4 regions of the Citrobacter sp. Marseille-Q6884 genome follow, and region 2 is predicted to be linked to each of the others. Evidence: predicted binding sites of a transcription regulator. Region 2 holds the regulator's gene; each other region holds the start of a gene.

Region 1 (4,542 bases), 2.0 Mb from region 2:
GATTAACGATATTGCTTTCCAGACCAATATCCTGGCGCTGAACGCCGCGGTGGAAGCCGCGCGGGCTGGTGAACAGGGGAAAGGGTTTGCCGTGGTGGCAGGGGAAGTCCGCCATCTTGCCAGCCGTAGCGCCAGTGCGGCGAATGACATTCGTAAACTGATTGATGCCAGCGCCGATAAAGTGCAGTCCGGCTCCGATCAGGTTCACGCAGCAGGGCGCACGATGGATGACATTGTGGCGCAGGTGCAAAACGTCACGCAACTGATCGCTCAAATCAGCCACTCCACGATAGAGCAGGCGGACGGGCTGACCAGTTTGACCCGTGCGGTGAATGAGTTAAGCAGCATTACGCAGAAAAATGCTGAGCTGGTGGAAGAGAGCACCCGGATTTCTGCGATGGTGAAACATCGCGCCGGGCGCCTGGAAGATGCAGTCACCGTTCTGCATTAAGCACAACGCAACAGACGGAACCGCGAGTTAACGTGTTCCGTCTGAAGAGGGAGCGGCTTAATCCAGTTGGGTGATGTCCAGCGAGGCGCGATCGATAATGCCGATGATTTTTTTGATCTGTGCATCGCTGGTGTCGCCATGATTAACCCGGAGATCCAGCACCGCTTTGAAGTTATCCAGGGCCCGTTTCATTTGCGGGTTTTTACGTAATTCGAACCCCACGCAGCGTGCCTTGATGCGTTCGTGGATGTGCTCCAGATGCTCACGGTTTTCATCCAGCCATTGCTGGCCTTGCGTCGTGATCGTTATCTGTTTACGCCCGCCTTCCTCGTCACTGACAGCAATCAGCTCCTGATCCTGCAAGAAATCCAGCGTCGGATAAATAACACCAGGACTTGGTGTGTAATTTCCCTGGGTCAGCGTTTCGATAGCTTTGATCAGTTCGTAGCCGTGGCTGGCGTCACGGGTCAAGATATCCAGAATCACCAGACGTAATTCACCGTGGCCGAAAAAGCGCTGACGGCGACCGCCGCCCCGACCATGACGATGCCCGCAGCCGTGTTCGTGGTGGTGCTCGTGGTCATGACCTTCGTGGCGATGCGCTTCTCCTTTGCAACAACCTGCGTGGTGGTGCTCGTGGTCATGACCTTCGTGGTGATGTCCTTCACCCTTGCAGCATCCTTCGTGTTGGCGATCTGCATGTTTGCAGCAACCCTCATGTTGGTTTTGCATCATTGTCTCCTGACGTTGTTTAGATATATCTAATTTATATCTAAACTTTTATGTTTTGCAAGGGTGTGATGTTTTTATGTTTTAATTGATTGATTTATATGTACTTAATTTTTATTTTGCTGATAGGGAGTTGGACGGTGGCTATATCAGAAAGTGCTTGCAATATTCGTGATTAGCAATCATTATCATTTAAAATGATAATTTAGATATATCGTATTATCCCCATTAAGGCGAAAAAATGACAAAAAACACCTCACGCTACCCCCAGCGCGTTCGTCATGAGCTGCGTTTTCGTGAACTCACCGTTTTGCGCGTTGAACGTATCAGCACGGGCTTTCAGCGTATCGTGCTCGGCGGTGATGCTCTGGAGGGCTTTAGTTCACGCGGCTTTGACGACCATTCCAAGGTCTTTTTCCCTGAACCCGGCACACAGTTTGTGCCGCCAACGGTCACCGATGAGGGCATCGTTTGGGCTGAAGGAATCCGTCCTGTCTCCCGGGATTACACACCGCTGTATGACGAAGCGCGCCATGAACTGGCGCTGGATTTCTACCTGCATGAGGGCGGCGTGGCGAGTACCTGGGCGAAGCATGCCCGTGAAGGTGACAAACTGACGATTGGCGGCCCGCGTGGTTCGCTGGTGGTGCCGGAAGATTACGCGTACCAGGTGTATGTTTGTGATGAGTCAGGTATGCCAGCATTGCGCCGCCGGCTGGAAGCGCTCAGCCGTTTAGCGGTACGTCCGAATGTAATGGCGCTGGTGAGCGTGCAGGATGCTGCCTGCCAGGATTACCTGGCCCATCTCGACGGATTTGCGATTCAGTGGTTTGTCGGTCATAACGAGCAGGCGGTGAATGATGCGCTGGCGCAACTGAACGTCCCTGCGGATGATTATTTCATCTGGATCACCGGTGAAGGAAAAGCGGTAAAAAACCTGAGCGCCCGCTTTGAAACCGAGGCGTTCGATCAGCAACGGGTACGTGCGGCAGCCTACTGGCATCACCGCAATTCCACCCGTTAATAATTTGACGGGGGCACGCCAAATACCTGGCGGAACGCATAGCTAAACGCCGCGGTGCTCGAATACCCCACGTCGAGCGCAACGGCGGTCACGCTTTTATTTTTTTTCAGCATTAACACGGATTCTAGAATACGCATTTTTTGCTTCCAGACGCTGAAGGGTAATCCTGTCTCTTTTTTGAAATGACGCGAAAAGGTGCGGGCCGACATACCGAGATGCTGCGCCCAATACTCAACGGAATGTTCTAATGCCGGGGATTCTTGTATTGTCCGGCAGATTTTGGTTAATTCGCGATCCTGCGGCCAGGGTAATACAAACGCCACTTCCGGTAATTGCAAAATAATATCGACCAGGACGCTAACCAGTTTTCCCTCTTTAGACTGGCTATCATAATGACCTGAAATTAAGTTGGTTGCGTAATGAATAAATTCTCTGGCGAAATCACTGATGGCAACCACTTTACACTCGTTAATGGGCTGTTCCAGAAAGTCCGGTTTAATATCCAGATTCTCTAAATAAACATCATCCAGCGCCCAGACCGCATGCTCCGTATTATTGGGGATCCAGATGCCATAATGCGCGGGGATTATCCAGCACTTCCCGGCGACATCAATACGCATGCTGCCCTTGCGGGCAAAATGAAACTGCATAAAAGAATGGGTGTGCTGCGGAACATGGTTGTTGGCCTCCAGCACATACGAGCGAAAGTAAACGTCCTGCGGCAGCTCAGCGACGGAGTCATCCGGGAAGGAATTCCACTGTTTCTGTGTGAGGGTTTCCATAAATAAATGCGCAATGCTCCCGATTCTGTGGCCTCTGCTCGATAGATCTTGTCCTCAAATCATAATACATACAATCTCTTTTCCATAATAATCTTGCCTAAGAATTATTAGTCCACTTTTGGTAAAGACCATGAGCACGCTTTGTTCAGATGCAGTAATCGTAAATGAAAAAAATGATAATTGGACGCGGATGGGGAAAGAGCTGCTCCAGCAGGCTGATATCCAGATTAATGGTACGCGTGCCTGGGACATTCAACTTCATCACACCGGTTTCTTTAAACGGGTACTGCAACAAGGTTCTTTAGGGCTTGGCGAAAGCTATATGGAAGGCTGGTGGGACTGCGAACGGCTCGATATTTTGTTCTGCAAAATCCTGAAAGCAAAACTCGACCAAAAGATGCCGGGTAATCTGAAAGATATTTTGCGCATTGCCAGCGCACGCCTCTTTAATTTGCAGTCGCGCAGCCGCGCCTGGATTGTCGGTAAGGAACATTACGATACAGGGAATGATCTCTTCGCCCTGATGCTTGATCCTTACATGCAATATTCCTGCGGCTACTGGAAAGAAGCGGAGACCTTAGAAGAGGCGCAGAATGCAAAATTAAAAATGATTTGCGAGAAGCTGCAGCTTAAACCGGGCATGCGCTTACTGGATATCGGTTGTGGCTGGGGAGGCCTTGCAGAATATGCGGCGCGTCATTATGGCGTGGCGGTAGAAGGGGTCACCATCTCGCAGGAACAACAAAAAATGGCGCAGCAGCGCTGCGAGGGGCTGGATGTTTCTATTCTGCTTCAGGACTATCGCGATCTCGATAAACACTATGATCGTATTGTCTCTGTCGGCATGTTTGAACACGTCGGGCCGAAAAACTACGACACCTATTTCAGCATTGCAGACCGTTGTTTAAAACCCGACGGACTTTTCCTGCTGCATACGATTGGCAGCAATAAAAAAGGGATGAGCGTCGATCCGTGGATCAATAAGTATATTTTCCCTAACGGGTGTTTGCCGGCGATCTCTCATATTGCTGAAGCCAGCGAGTCACGGTTTGTGATGGAGGACTGGCATAACTTTGGCAGTGATTATGATAAAACGTTGATGGCCTGGCACCAGCGTTTTAATCAGGCCTGGCCGGAGTTGTCTCCGCGTTATTCCGCGACGTTCAGACGGATGTTCAATTACTATTTATGTGCATGCGCCGGGGCGTTCCGCGCCAGAGATATTGAACTCTGGCAGGTGCTGTTTAGTCGAGGCGTAGAAGGCGGTCTTCGCGTTTATCGCTAATCGCGCAGAAAAAAACCGGAGCTCAATGAACTGACTCCGGTTTTTTTATTGGGACGAAAACTTAGCTCAATTCATTCTCTGCCAGCGCTTTAAACACCATCGCGACAGCATGTGCGCCGGGGTCCATATTACCGAGCAGGCTTTCGCTATTAAGGTAAGATGCGCGACCCGCGTTGGCTTTGCTCGACAGGCGGGTACGCTCTGCGCCTGCTTGCGCGGCGTCGAAGGCGGCCTGCAGGTTTTCAGGTTGCGCGAGTAGCGCGGTCAGGGC
Region 2 (4,542 bases):
TCGTGTTGGTGATCACCCAATACGGCGTGCCTGGCACGTGTTTCGGCTTGGTTTGATTACCATTTTTCAGCAGCGTCTGTTCATCCGCTGCAAAATAGACGCGCGTGCGGCCATGCAACGATTCCGTTGCTTCGGCAAACGCGTGTTGATCCAGTGAATAGAGTGTAGACAGCACCAGCATAAAGCGATTCACTGCTTTTTTCTGTTCCGCATATTCATCGGAAAGCAGCAGTTCACGCATAGCGCGTACTTTGTCTTTAACAGGGTTGACCGGCTTGGCTTCCACAACAGGTTGCACGGCGCGGACTTCTTTTACCACCGGGGTGGCTGTCTGTGATGCGGCGGAAAATTTCAACATACGCCGTAAAATGTCGGATGCGCTCTCGCCGATATGCTTGGTGTGGCTGGCAATATAGCTATAGAGTTCATCATCAACTTCAATCGTTTTCATCTTAATCCAGTGCGGTGTCTTGGCTGAATACAAGTTGCTGGGATCAGTGTAAAGGCAAATCCCAACAGCGGATAGCGTCGAGCCTGTTGGCCTGCAAAACTCGGAGTAAACCGTAGTTGTTGCAGCCGTGTGGCAGAATGGTCAACATGATACCCTAACCCGATAGCGTGAAAAAAAGAACTTTGCCATGAAATTGAATATCCGAGCGCAATCTGCGCAAAACCTGCACAATAATTCTCCCATCGTCCTGGTTCACGGCCTGTTTGGTAGCCTGGACAACCTGGGCATACTGGCGCGCGATCTGGTCGTCGATCACGATATCATCCAGGTTGATATGCGAAATCATGGTCTCTCGCCCCGTTCTTCGGAGATGAATTACCCGGCCATGGCGCAAGATCTGCTGGATACGCTGGATGCGCAGAACATCGAAAAAGCCACTTTTATTGGTCACTCGATGGGCGGCAAAGCCGTTATGGCGTTAACCGCGCTGGCGCCGGAACGTATTGATCAACTGGTCGCTATCGATATTGCGCCGGTTGACTATCAGGTCCGCCGCCACGATGAGATCTTCGTGGCGATTAATGCCGTGACGGATGCACAAGCCACGTCGCGCCAGCAAGCGGCAAGCGTGATGCGCCAACATCTGAAAGAAGAAGGCGTGATCCAGTTCCTGTTGAAATCCTTTGTTGACGGTGAATGGCGCTTTAATGTCCCGGTTCTGTGGGAGCAGTATCCCCATATTGTGGGCTGGGAAACGATACCCGCATGGGATCACCCGGCACTGTTTATCCCCGGCGGAAACTCGCCTTACGTGACTGAAGCGTACCGTGCCCCCTTGCTGGCGCAATTCCCACAGGCACGAGCACATGTTATTGCCGGCGCAGGCCATTGGGTGCATGCAGAAAAACCGGAGGCGGTATTACGCGCAATACGTCGTTATCTTGCGGATAAGGCCAACTGATTAAAAACTCAGCGTCCGCGCGCGATTACGTGCGTGGGCGTTGGCGCGCCTCCCCTGCTGATGTATGATGGCGCGCTATCCATCCGGGCAGACGCCTGGCTGATTGTTTCCCCGAAGTCACCAAGATCATGGCCAAAGAACAAACGGACCGTACGACATTAGATCTGTTCGCGCAGGAGCGTCGCCCGGGACGACCCAAAACCAATCCGCTCTCGCGTGATGAACAGTTACGTATTAACAAACGTAATCAGCTTAAACGTGACAAAGTTCGCGGGCTTAAGCGTGTCGAACTGAAGCTGAACGCTGACGCCGTTGACGCTTTGAATCATCTGGCAGACGCGCGCAACATGAGTCGCAGTGAACTCATCGAAGAGATGCTGATGAACCAACTCAGCACATTGCGTGGTCAGGCATAGTCTGAATTTCTGCTTAAAATCATAAATCATGTAGCACAGTGTGCAGTCCGGCGTGTTTGCTGTTTCCGCATGCCAGCCTGTTCTGCTATGATTGCCCGTATCCGTGGGCATTGCGCCACCACCATTTCAATAAGTTTCAAGAGGTTATTTTACTCATGGCAATCACTGGCATCTTTTTCGGCAGCGACACCGGTAATACCGAAAACATCGCAAAAATGATTCAAAAACAGCTTGGTAAAGACGTTGCCGATGTACATGACATTGCAAAAAGCAGCAAAGAAGACCTGGAAGGGTATGACATTCTGCTGCTCGGCATCCCAACCTGGTACTACGGTGAAGCGCAGTGTGACTGGGATGACTTCTTCCCGACTCTCGAAGACATTGATTTCAACGGTAAGCTGGTTGCGCTGTTTGGCTGCGGCGACCAGGAAGACTACGCAGAATATTTCTGCGATGCGTTAGGCACTATTCGCGACATTATTGAACCGCGCGGCGCAACCATCGTCGGTCACTGGCCAACGGCGGGTTATCACTTTGAAGCGTCCAAAGGTTTGGCGGATGACGACCACTTTGTTGGTCTGGCTATCGACGAAGATCGCCAGCCTGAACTGACTGCAGAACGCGTCGAAAAATGGGTTAAACAGATTTCTGCTGAACTGCATCTCGACGAAATCCTGAACGCCTGATTTGATGCGGCGCAGAAACTCATCTGCGCCGCATCAATAGATAAAACCAATCAAAATAATTGCTACAAATTTGTAACTTTTTCGCCTGACCCTGTACAATGGCTGGATGCCAATGGGGTATTGCACAGTGTGTTTGTAGGCGATACCACGTTTTGATTAACAATATTTGCCAGAGACTTGCAGTTTTCATTTAGGCATGGCAGTTCTATAATGATACGCATTATCTCAAGTGCAATTTCTGTCACTTCTTTTAATGAAGTGAACCGTTTAGCTACAGGACAGATTCCGCATGACTGACAACAATACCGCATTAAAGAAGGCTGGCCTGAAAGTAACGCTTCCTCGTTTAAAAATTCTGGAAGTTCTTCAGGAACCGGATAACCATCACGTCAGTGCGGAAGACTTATACAAACGCCTGATCGATATGGGTGAAGAAATTGGTCTGGCGACCGTGTACCGTGTGCTGAACCAATTTGATGATGCCGGTATCGTGACCCGCCATAATTTTGAAGGTGGTAAATCCGTCTTCGAACTGACTCAGCAACATCATCACGATCACCTGATCTGCCTCGACTGTGGCAAAGTGGTCGAATTCAGTGATGATTCTATCGAAGCGCGCCAGCGTGAAATCGCAGCGAAACATGGTATTCGCTTAACCAACCATAGCCTCTATCTTTACGGACACTGTGCTGAAGGTGATTGCCGCGAAGATGAGCATGCGCACGACGCAAAATAATGTGATGTATTCAGAAAGGCCAACCCTCCGGTTGGCTTTTTTTATGCGCATAAAAAAAGACCCGCTGTCACACGAGTCTTTTTAAGCGATCAATCGACGAGCCTTATTGAGCCGCGTTCTTGCTGCGAATTTCCTGCCAGACTTTGTCACAGTCAGCCGTGACAGCCTGATCGTTGCCCGTACGCGTCGCCTGAATACACTGCTGGTAATCCAGTACGCGGACACTTTCTTCGTTAGCAAATTGCTGGTGCTGCTTTTCTTTCTTCAGCACGTTCAACACACTCTGACAGGCCTCGATTTTCTCCGGCGAACCCTGTGCGGTATTAATACAGGCACTGTAGGCTTCTTTAAGACGGCTATCTTCTTTCGGCGCCGTGGATTGCGCACACGCCACAAGACCTGATGCCATCACGGCGATGAGTAGCAGTTTTTTCATTGAACAGTCCTCAACGATGCGGCAGGCACCCGGCCTGCCGCGATTGGCATTAGAAGATAGTGAACGGCGCGATAACGATGAACTTCACGTCACGCTCATCCTGGAAGATGTTGCCGTAACCACCGCCCCAGCTCGGAATATCTGAATGGTTGTCGTACTGTGTGAAGTGCAGTTTAAACATAGTGCCCTTCGCACGACCGTCCTGCAGGGTGTAGACCGCATCCAGGCTGTAAGAGGACTCTTCGATGGTACGGTTTTTGTCGTAATAGGCGTCCGGGTTGAGCTGCCAGGTCGATGGCTTAGCATCCCATGCGTAAACGTAAGAAGCACCCACTGCCCAGCCAGGCAGGTTCCAGTTCTTCAGGTCATACATTGCGCCGAAGAAGACCGCTTTTTCACCGTTGGCGTTGAAGTCAGAACGGTTATCCCACCACACGTCCAGACGACCGTTTGAAGACGCATACGTCGGCGTCATACGCTGCAGGAAGTAGCCCTGTTGCCCGTCTGCTTTAACCCAGGTACCTTCCAGACGCAGGTCAACCACTTCCGCCACTTTGTAGCCGAAGGTCAACGCCTGCAACCAGGCCGTACCGTCATAAATATTGTTGACGGTGCGGTCATCAACTTTGTCACGCGCGCCGTAGAACTGATAGCTGGTGGTAAACGGGTTACCGCCTAAATCAAATTTGTAGCTGGCTTTTGCGAAGTACTGATCAACATAACCTTCAGACTGACCAAAGGCCGCTTCCAGCAACAGGTTATTTTTGAAGTCATATTTCGCGCCGATGGAGTGGAGGTAATCCACGCTGGTCTTTTTATCTGCCTGATAGAATTTATCGACTTCAGTGTGCCATGG
Region 3 (4,542 bases), 580 kb from region 2:
TGCTCGTTATAAAGCACAGGGTATAGACCTCCCTGCCGTTGTGCCTGCCGGACCGGATAACCCGATGGGCCATCACGCTATTCGCCTGGCAGCTTACGGCGGCGTCTATTTGTTGCACGGTACCAACGCCGATTTTGGCATTGGTATGCGTGTCAGTTCAGGCTGTATTCGCCTGCGTGATGGTGATATTGAAACCTTGTTCCGTCAGGTCACGCCAGGAACCAAAGTCAATATTATCAACACCCCGATCAAAGCATCTGTGGAACCTGACGGTGTGCGTCTGGTTGAAGTTCACCAGCCACTATCAGAAAAAATTAATGATGACCCGCAGCTGCTGCCAATCGTGCTGAACGCGTCAATGCAGAACTTCAAAAATGCAGCGCAAACGGATACCGAGGTAATGGAACACGCAATGGAACTGCGCTCTGGAATGCCCGTAGACGTGACTCGTCATCAGGACGTCACTCAGCAAACACTGTAAATTTAACCGATAAAAAAGCCCCGCTGAATGTTGTTATTCAGCGGGGCTTTTTATTTAACTCGCAGTGGCATTGCGATGGGTTAAAACTTATTTGTAGATAACAGCCGTTCCGTGAAGGGTGTTAGGACCGGTAACGGAAGTAATGCGGAATGATTTCGCACCCATCTCATCAGCTTTCTGCGCCAGTTGATCTTCCAGAGAACCTAAGTTGGTCCCAGCATTAGCAGAAATAATACCGACTTTCTGTTGGCCTGCAGGTGTTGCCTGAACTTCAACAGCTGCAAAGCTGGCGAATGAAAGAGAGCTCAGGACGGTAGCAAGAAGGAGCGTTTTTACGTTTTTCATAATGGTAACCTTTGGCAGATGAATGTATGTCGCAAGCATTAACTTAACGATCGATAGGTAAATCATAGATGTGATCTGCGTCACACGTCAACATTTTTTATAATGATCGTTATATAAAATGCAAAGGCCTTATTTTTCATATCAATAGCAACCAATTATTTTTATCGTGAATCCGCTGGAGAGTGAGGGTAAATATTTTTATAATGGTTGTTCAATAAACCCAACCAGGTACAACGGCATCATGACAACTGAAACGACAGGTTGTGCAAAAAAAAGCCGTGGCCGACCGAAAGTGTTCGACAGGGAAGCCGCGCTTGATAAGGCCATGACACTCTTCTGGCAGCACGGGTACGAAGCGACATCGCTTTCCGACCTTGTGGAAGCAACCGGAGCTAAAGCCCCCACGCTCTATGCGGAATTTACCAATAAAGAAGGATTATTTCGCGCCGTGCTGGACCGCTACATCAGCCGATTCGCGGCAAAACACGAAGCGCAGTTGTTTTGTGAAGAGAAAAGTCTTGAATCCGCACTGGAGGACTATTTCACGGCAATCGCAACCTGTTTCACCAGCGAGGACACCCCGGCAGGATGTTTTATGATTAACACCTCCGCGACGCTTGCCGCCTCCTCCCGCGAAATTGCGCATACAGTTAAATCCCGGCACGCCATGCAAGAGCAGACGCTTGCTCAGTTTCTTCACCAACGGCAGGAACATGGCGAAATTCCAGCGCACTGTGATGCACAAAAGCTGGCTGAATTCCTGAACTGTATATTACAAGGGATGTCGATTAGCGCCCGCGAAGGCGCATCGTTCGAAAAACTGATGCAGATAACCCGTACAACCTTACGGCTGTGGCCAGAACTGCTTAAAGATTCCTGATTTCCCCCTCCGCACACTTTGATGATATCACCGGGAGTTGATGACGCCCCCGGTGAATTTCACACACCATTACCCCTACATTTCTCATTACTTTCATGGATTTAAGGCATTGTTTTTGTAAAAAGCATTGATAATGCCAATTATTATCAGCAATATTCGCATTTGTTTTAACATCCGTTTCACAATGTAACCTTCGGTTTCCAGACCGCGATAACAAAAACAGACCGACTTTTTTGAAAAGGAATACCAATGAATAAGCGTCTTTGGGTGCTCAATCCTCTCTTATTGTCTTTAACCCTACCGGCAATGGCGGCTGAGGAAGAAGATCTCATCGTCAGTGCCAACCGTAGCCAGCGGACCGTTGCGGAAATGGCGCAAACGACCTGGGTTATCGAAGGAAGTGAGATTGAGCAGCAAGTACAGGGCGGTAAAGAGTTTAAGGATGTCCTCGCTCAGTTGATCCCCGGCATCGATGTCAGTAGCCAGGGACGGACAAACTACGGCATGAACATGCGCGGTCGCGCCATCGTTGTGCTGATTGACGGTGTCCGTCTGAACTCTTCCCGCACCGACAGTCGCCAGCTTGATTCCATTGACCCTTTTAATATTGCTCACATCGAAGTTATTTCGGGTGCGACATCGCTTTATGGCGGCGGTAGTACCGGTGGGTTGATCAATATCGTTACCAAAAAAGGCCAGCCTGAGCGTGAAGTTGAGCTTGAACTGGGCAGTAAAAGCGGGTTCAACAACAGTAACGACCATGACGAACGCGTTGCCGCCGCGGTCAGTGGCGGGACTGACCGCGCTTCCGGGCGCATGTCCGTGGCTTATCAACGGTTTGGCGGCTGGTATGACGGCAACAACGACGCCTTACTGCTGGATAATACTCAAACCGGTCTGCAGCATTCCGACCGCCTGGATATCATGGGCACAGGGACGATTGAACTGGATGACAATCGCCAGCTGCAACTGGTCACACAGTACTATAAGAGCCAGGGCGATGACGATTATGGACTGGACCTGGGCGAGAATATGTCTGCGGTAACGGGAGCCGGGAAAGCCTGGACCAGCAGCGGTCTGAATTCTGATCGTATTCCCGGTACAGAGCGTCATCTGATTAGCCTGCAATATTCAGATGCCAATTTCTTTGGTCAGAATCTGGTTAGCCAGATCTATTACCGTGACGAATCGTTAAAATTCTACCCCTTCCCAACGTTAAGCAAAGGTAAGGTGACCAGTTTCTCCGCATCGCAACAGGATACCGACCAGTTTGGCGCCAAAATTACCCTCAATAGCCAGTTGATGGATAACTGGGAGCTGACGTGGGGTATCGATGCCGATCACGAAACTTTCGATTCCAATCAGAAATTCTTTGATCTTGCCTGGTCCCTGCCCTCTGGCGGGATGGATAACCGCACGGCCTATACCACCGGACGCTACCCGGGTTACAGCATCACCAACTTCGCGCCTTTCCTGCAAAACAGTTATGACATTAATGACATCTTTACGCTGAGCGCTGGTGTGCGATACCAGTGGACTGAAAACAGGGTTGATGACTTTATCGGCTATACGCAACAGCAAGGCATCGCAACCGGTCTGGCAAATTCCGCCGATGCTATTCCGGGTGGTAAAACCGATTACGATAACGTCCTGTTTAACGCCGGTATCCTCGCCCATCTGACCGACCGTCAGCAGACATGGTTTAACTTCTCCCAGGGCGTGGAGCTTCCTGACCCGGGGAAATACTATGGTAACGGAACCTACTCGCTGGTTGGCGATCATTATCAACTCCTGCGCAGCGTCAACGTAGCGGATTCACGCCTGGAAGGCATTAAAGTTAACTCTTTCGAACTGGGATGGCGTTACACGGGCGATAGCCTGCGCACACAGTTGGCCGCCTATTACTCCACGTCCGATAAATCTATCGTCGTTAACCGTAGCGATATGACCATTAACGTTCAACCTGACGACCGCCGGATTTATGGTCTTGAAGGCGCAGTGGATTATTTCATTGCGGACACTGACTGGAGCGTGGGGAGTAACTTCAATATTATAAAATCAGAAGTGAAACAGAACGGGAAATGGCAGAAATGGGATGTCACTCTGGCCTCTCCGTCAAAAGCAACAGCGTGGGTCGGCTGGGCACCTGAACCCTGGTCATTGCGTGTGCAGAGCCAGCAAACATTTGATCTGAGCGACGCCAGCGGCAACAAGCTGGACGGATATAACACCATGGACTTTATCGGCAGCTATCAGCTCCCTCTGGGTAAACTGACCTTTAGCGTTGAAAACCTGCTGAACGAAGAATATACCACCCTCTGGGGACAACGTGCGCCGCTGCTCTATAGCCCAACGTACGGTAGCCCATCCTTGTATGAATACAAAGGCCGTGGACGTACATTTGGTCTGAACTACGCCCTAACCTTCTGATAAAAAAAGCCCCCCAGCCTGAGCGAATGGGGGGCTAATTGATGTACAGCGTAAAGCTATTTTATGCTTTGTTATTCAGAACCAACTGGCCGTTGTTATCCAGTGGAATTTGCGACCCGGGATCTTTATCCATTCGGATTTTGCCCTGCTGATCGCCAATTTTGTATGTTACGTCGTAGCCAAGCATTTTCTCAGACTTGTCGTACACCGTTTTACAGCGCTGCTGCGTTGTGGTGTAGGTATCGTTTTCCTGCATTGACCCCTGGATCTGGTTGCCGGCATATCCCCCACCTAACGCACCCGCTACGGTCGCAATATCTTTACCACGCCCGCCACCGAACTGATGACCGATGACACCACCCGCTACCGCACCCAGCACGGAACCCGCGATACGGTTTTCATCTTG
Region 4 (4,542 bases), 1.8 Mb from region 2:
CAGCGAAGGTCACGCCACCTGAACGCCAGATCGGGCTCTTGATAGAACCTGAACGCGCACGGCCGGTACCTTTCTGGCGCCACGGCTTTTTGCCTGAACCAGTTACTTCAGCACGAGTCTTCTGAGCACGAGTACCCTGACGAGCACCAGCTGCATAAGCAACAACAACCTGGTGAACCAGCGCTTCGTTGAAATCACGACCGAAGGTAGTTTCGGAAACAGTCAGCGCGCTCTGCGCGTCTTTCAATACTAATTCCATTGCTATCCCCTTACGCCTTCACAGCTGGTTTAACGATCAGGTCGCAACCGGTCGCACCCGGAACACCACCTTTAACCAGCAGCAGGTTGCGCTCAGCGTCAACACGTACTACGTCCAGGCTCTGAACAGTTACACGTTCGTTGCCCAGCTGACCTGCCATTTTCTTGCCTTTGAACACTTTGCCCGGAGTCTGGTTCTGACCGATAGAACCCGGAACGCGGTGAGACAAGGAGTTACCGTGAGTAGCGTCCTGGGTACGGAAGTTCCAGCGCTTAACGGTACCAGCGAAACCTTTACCTTTAGAGGTACCGGTTACGTCAACTTTTTTAACGTCAGCAAACAGTTCAACGCTAATGTTCTGACCAACGGTGTATTCTTCACCATCTGCCAGACGGAACTCCCACAGGCCGCGGCCAGCTTCTACGCCAGCTTTAGCAAAGTGACCAGCTTCCGGCTTAGTTACACGGTTAGCTTTTTTAGCACCAGTGGTAACCTGAACAGCGCGATAGCCATCGTTAGCCAGATCTTTAACCTGAGTAACGCGGTTTGCTTCAACTTCGATAACGGTTACTGGGATAGATACGCCATCTTCAGTGAAGATGCGGGTCATACCCACTTTTTTACCGACTAAACCAATCATTGTATCAACCTCTCAATCGCTCGATGACCTGATTAACCCAGGCTGATCTGCACGTCTACACCGGCAGCCAGGTCCAGACGCATCAGAGCATCAACGGTTTTTTCAGTTGGCTCAACGATGTCAACCAGACGCTTGTGAGTGCGAATTTCGTACTGATCACGCGCGTCTTTGTTAACGTGCGGAGAGATCAGAACGGTAAAGCGCTCTTTGCGGGTCGGCAGCGGGATCGGACCACGAACCTGCGCACCAGTGCGCTTGGCAGTCTCGACGATTTCCGCGGTTGATTGATCGATCAGACGATGATCAAACGCTTTCAAACGGATACGGATTCTTTGGTTCTGCATGAGACCAGAGCTCCAATTATTTTATAGACGAAATAGTTACTCCTCAAACCCATTACGATTGATGGGAGAGTGTAACCGTTCTTACAGAGTTCCCCGATTGGGAACATTGTCTGGTATCGCTTTCGCAGTACCGGTGGCTCATATTGAGCCGCTGTCAATATTAGACAAGCCCGCGCATTATACGTAAATCTCAGCCATACGCAAGCGCCGCGTAGATATTAATCACTCAGGCGGCTGATGCGAGCACGGTTCCACTCTATATGCAGCCGTTTTAGAGTGCCGTAATTTTTCTGGAAGGAGGTCACCGTTATCGCGTTCCTGGTCTTGAGTGACGCCCACTTTTGCTTGAGGGTGATCCCTTTACCGCAAAGGACGCATACATGTACGCCACCCTTCCCTTCCTGATTATCTATACCACTTTGTGCGGGTTGCTTTGGGTCCGAGATTTACGCACCGGGTTATTGCCCAACAAGTTTACCTGCCCTCTTCTCTGGAGCGGCCTTATTTATCATCTGTTTTGCCGACCTGCACTGTTGTCCGATGCACTTTGGGGAGCCATCGTGGGGTATGGCGTATTTTCTCTGATCTACTGGAGCTACCGGCTGGTATACCGACAGGAAGGGCTGGGTTATGGAGATGTAAAATTTCTCGCCGCACTGGGCGCATGGCATCGTTGGGAATCATTACCGCTACTGGTGTTCCTGGCTGCCAGTTTTGCCTGTTGTATGGCGGGAATGGCCTGGATTAAGCATGGGAAAAAGGGACTAAAAAACCCGCTGCCTTTTGGACCATATCTGGCGGCTGCGGGTTTTGTTATTGGCTGGATACGTTTGATGCAGGGCGATTAGTCACTGACTTTAATTTGCGATTGCAGATAATTTTGCAATCCAAGTTTAGATATCAGGTCCAGCTCTGTTTCGAGCCAGTCGATATGCCCTTCTTCGTCGGTCAGGATCTCGATCATCATGTCCCGGCTAACATAGTCATGAACGCTATCGGCATAGGCAATGGCTTCGCGTAAATCTTTCGCACCTTCAAGCTCAAGTCGAAGATCGGACTGCAGCATCTCTTCAACATCTTCGCCTATCCCCAACTTACCCAGATCCTGTAAGTTTGGCAGCCCTTCTAAAAATAAAATACGCTCAATATATTTATCGGCGTGTTTCATCTCATCGATAGATTCATGATACTCAACATCATTGAGACGAGTCAGTCCCCAGTTTTTAAACATACGGGCATGGAGAAAATACTGGTTGATTGCGACAAGCTCATTTCCCAATAGTTTATTGAGATAATTTATGATTTTAACATCACCTTTCATTTTATAGTCCCTCCGCTTCCACTCTTAGAGCGTAGATGGGGCTACAGGGATGTCAAAAAAAAGAGTGTGACTCAGGCGATCTCTTTAAATTCTGGCATTTGTGTTAGCTCATCCTGCATAACTTCACGTGCCGCGCGGATGCATTTACCGCATTGATTTCCCACAGGAATAAATTTACGTAATTGCTGGAAAGACTGTGGGTGAAACTGGCGAACAGCCTGACGAATTTTTTTATCACTTATCGCATTACACAAACAAACGTACATGATCGCTCCCGTTCAATTTATGCGCAAAGTGTAAATGAGAATAGTTATGATTACAATAGCACAATTATGTTTGCATGCGGATTGAGCGAACGAAAAATGCGAATAAATATTACAGTCATTAAATAGCAGGCAGCAAAAAGGGCGCCGAAGCGCCCTTTTTAAGCTCAAAGCTAATTAATAAATAATTAGCTCATTACTTTAGCAACAACGCCCGCACCTACAGTACGGCCGCCTTCACGGATTGCGAAACGCAGACCGTCGTCCATCGCGATCGGGTGAATCAGGGTAACAACCATTTTGATGTTGTCGCCCGGCATTACCATCTCTACGCCTTCCGGCAGTTCGATGGTACCAGTCACGTCAGTAGTACGGAAGTAGAACTGCGGACGGTAGCCTTTGAAGAACGGAGTATGACGGCCGCCTTCGTCTTTGGACAGAATGTACACTTCAGATTCGAACTTGGTGTGCGGCTTGATAGAGCCCGGCTTAGCCAGTACCTGACCACGTTCGATTTCTTCACGTTTGATACCACGCAGCAGAACACCAACGTTCTCACCAGCACGGCCTTCGTCCAGCAGTTTGCGGAACATTTCAACGCCAGTACAGGTAGACTTAGCAGTCTCTTTGATACCAACGATTTCAACTTCTTCACCAACTTTGATGATACCGCGCTCTACACGACCGGTAACAACGGTACCACGACCGGAGATGGAGAATACGTCTTCGATAGGCAGCAGGAACGGCTTGTCAATCGCACGCTCTGGTTCCGGGATGTAAGAATCCAGGAAGCCAGCCAGTTCGATGATTTTTTCTTCCCACTCTGCTTCGCCTTCCAGCGCTTTCAGAGCAGAACCACGAACGATCGGAGTGTCGTCGCCCGGGAAATCGTACTGAGACAGAAGTTCACGAACTTCCATTTCTACCAGTTCCAGCAGCTCTTCGTCATCAACCATGTCGCATTTGTTCAGGAACACGATGATGTACGGAACGCCTACCTGACGACCCAGCAGGATGTGCTCACGAGTCTGCGGCATCGGGCCGTCAGTCGCAGCAACAACCAGGATCGCGCCGTCCATCTGCGCAGCACCGGTGATCATGTTTTTAACATAGTCGGCGTGGCCCGGGCAGTCTACGTGTGCGTAGTGGCGAGTCGGGGTGTCATATTCAACGTGAGAAGTGTTGATGGTGATACCACGAGCTTTTTCTTCCGGAGCGTTATCGATCTGGTCGAATGCACGAGCAGCACCGCCGTAGGTTTTAGCCAGTACGGTGGTGATTGCAGCGGTCAGAGTAGTTTTACCGTGGTCAACGTGGCCGATGGTGCCGACGTTAACGTGCGGTTTTGTACGTTCAAATTTTTCTTTAGACACGGCTATATTCCTTACTATAGTGCTCTCCCCTTTGGAGAGAGCACGGGACTTAGGTTTTAATCCTGTGGCTTATTTACCACGGGCTTCAATAACGGCCTGAGCAACGTTGTTCGGCGCATCGTCGTACTTCAGGAACTCCATGGAGTAAGAAGCACGGCCTTTGGTCAGAGAACGCAGTTGAGTTGCATATCCGAACATTTCAGACAGCGGAACTTCAGCGTGAATAACAACGCCAGTGACGTTGGATTCCTGACCACGAAGCATACCACGACGGCGGCTCAAGTCACCGATAACGTCACCGGTGTTCTCTTCCGGAGTCTCTACTTCAACCTTCATGATAGG

Evidence for each region. The regulator Fur, encoded in region 2, represses iron uptake genes when iron is present. The targets are predictions, from matches to a motif close to ATAATAATGAGAACNACTATCAA.
Region 1: a site for Fur is predicted at 1,350-1,372, ahead of N7268_RS02400 (siderophore-interacting protein). Genes of this name have one in related genera too.
Region 3: a site for Fur is predicted at 1,834-1,856, ahead of N7268_RS14960 (TonB-dependent siderophore receptor). Genes of this name have one in related genera too.
Region 4: a site for Fur is predicted at 2,865-2,887, ahead of bfd (bacterioferritin-associated ferredoxin). Genes of this name have one in related genera too.

Annotation. Positions count from the first base shown of each region.
Region 1 covers NZ_CAMDRE010000001.1:520,615-525,156, reverse strand. Annotated here, with positions in the region: gene N7268_RS02410 (PAS domain-containing methyl-accepting chemotaxis protein) at 1-451, shown strand, start outside; gene N7268_RS02405 (PadR family transcriptional regulator) at 509-1,186, opposite strand; gene N7268_RS02400 (siderophore-interacting protein) at 1,422-2,204, shown strand; gene N7268_RS02395 (AraC family transcriptional regulator) at 2,201-2,986, opposite strand; gene cfa (cyclopropane fatty acyl phospholipid synthase) at 3,117-4,271, shown strand; gene N7268_RS02385 (glycerone kinase) at 4,333-4,542, opposite strand, start outside.
Region 2 covers NZ_CAMDRE010000001.1:2,565,287-2,569,828, reverse strand. Annotated here, with positions in the region: gene seqA (replication initiation negative regulator SeqA) at 1-451, opposite strand, end outside; gene ybfF (esterase) at 639-1,412, shown strand; gene ybfE (LexA regulated protein) at 1,541-1,828, shown strand; gene fldA (flavodoxin FldA) at 1,984-2,514, shown strand; gene N7268_RS12075 (ryhB-regulated fur leader peptide) at 2,725-2,811, shown strand; gene fur (ferric iron uptake transcriptional regulator) at 2,804-3,250, shown strand; gene chiQ (ChiQ/YbfN family lipoprotein) at 3,354-3,686, opposite strand; gene chiP (chitoporin ChiP) at 3,736-4,542, opposite strand, start outside.
Region 3 covers NZ_CAMDRE010000001.1:3,150,137-3,154,678, reverse strand. Annotated here, with positions in the region: gene N7268_RS14975 (L,D-transpeptidase family protein) at 1-481, shown strand, start outside; gene bhsA (multiple stress resistance protein BhsA) at 569-826, opposite strand; gene comR (TetR family copper-responsive transcriptional repressor ComR) at 1,068-1,706, shown strand; gene N7268_RS14960 (TonB-dependent siderophore receptor) at 1,956-4,136, shown strand; gene N7268_RS14955 (glycine zipper 2TM domain-containing protein) at 4,198-4,542, opposite strand, start outside.
Region 4 covers NZ_CAMDRE010000001.1:756,806-761,347, forward strand. Annotated here, with positions in the region: gene rplD (50S ribosomal protein L4) at 1-259, opposite strand, end outside; gene rplC (50S ribosomal protein L3) at 270-899, opposite strand; gene rpsJ (30S ribosomal protein S10) at 932-1,243, opposite strand; gene N7268_RS03685 (prepilin peptidase) at 1,624-2,091, shown strand; gene bfr (bacterioferritin) at 2,088-2,564, opposite strand; gene bfd (bacterioferritin-associated ferredoxin) at 2,636-2,830, opposite strand; gene tuf (elongation factor Tu) at 3,016-4,200, opposite strand; gene fusA (elongation factor G) at 4,270-4,542, opposite strand, start outside.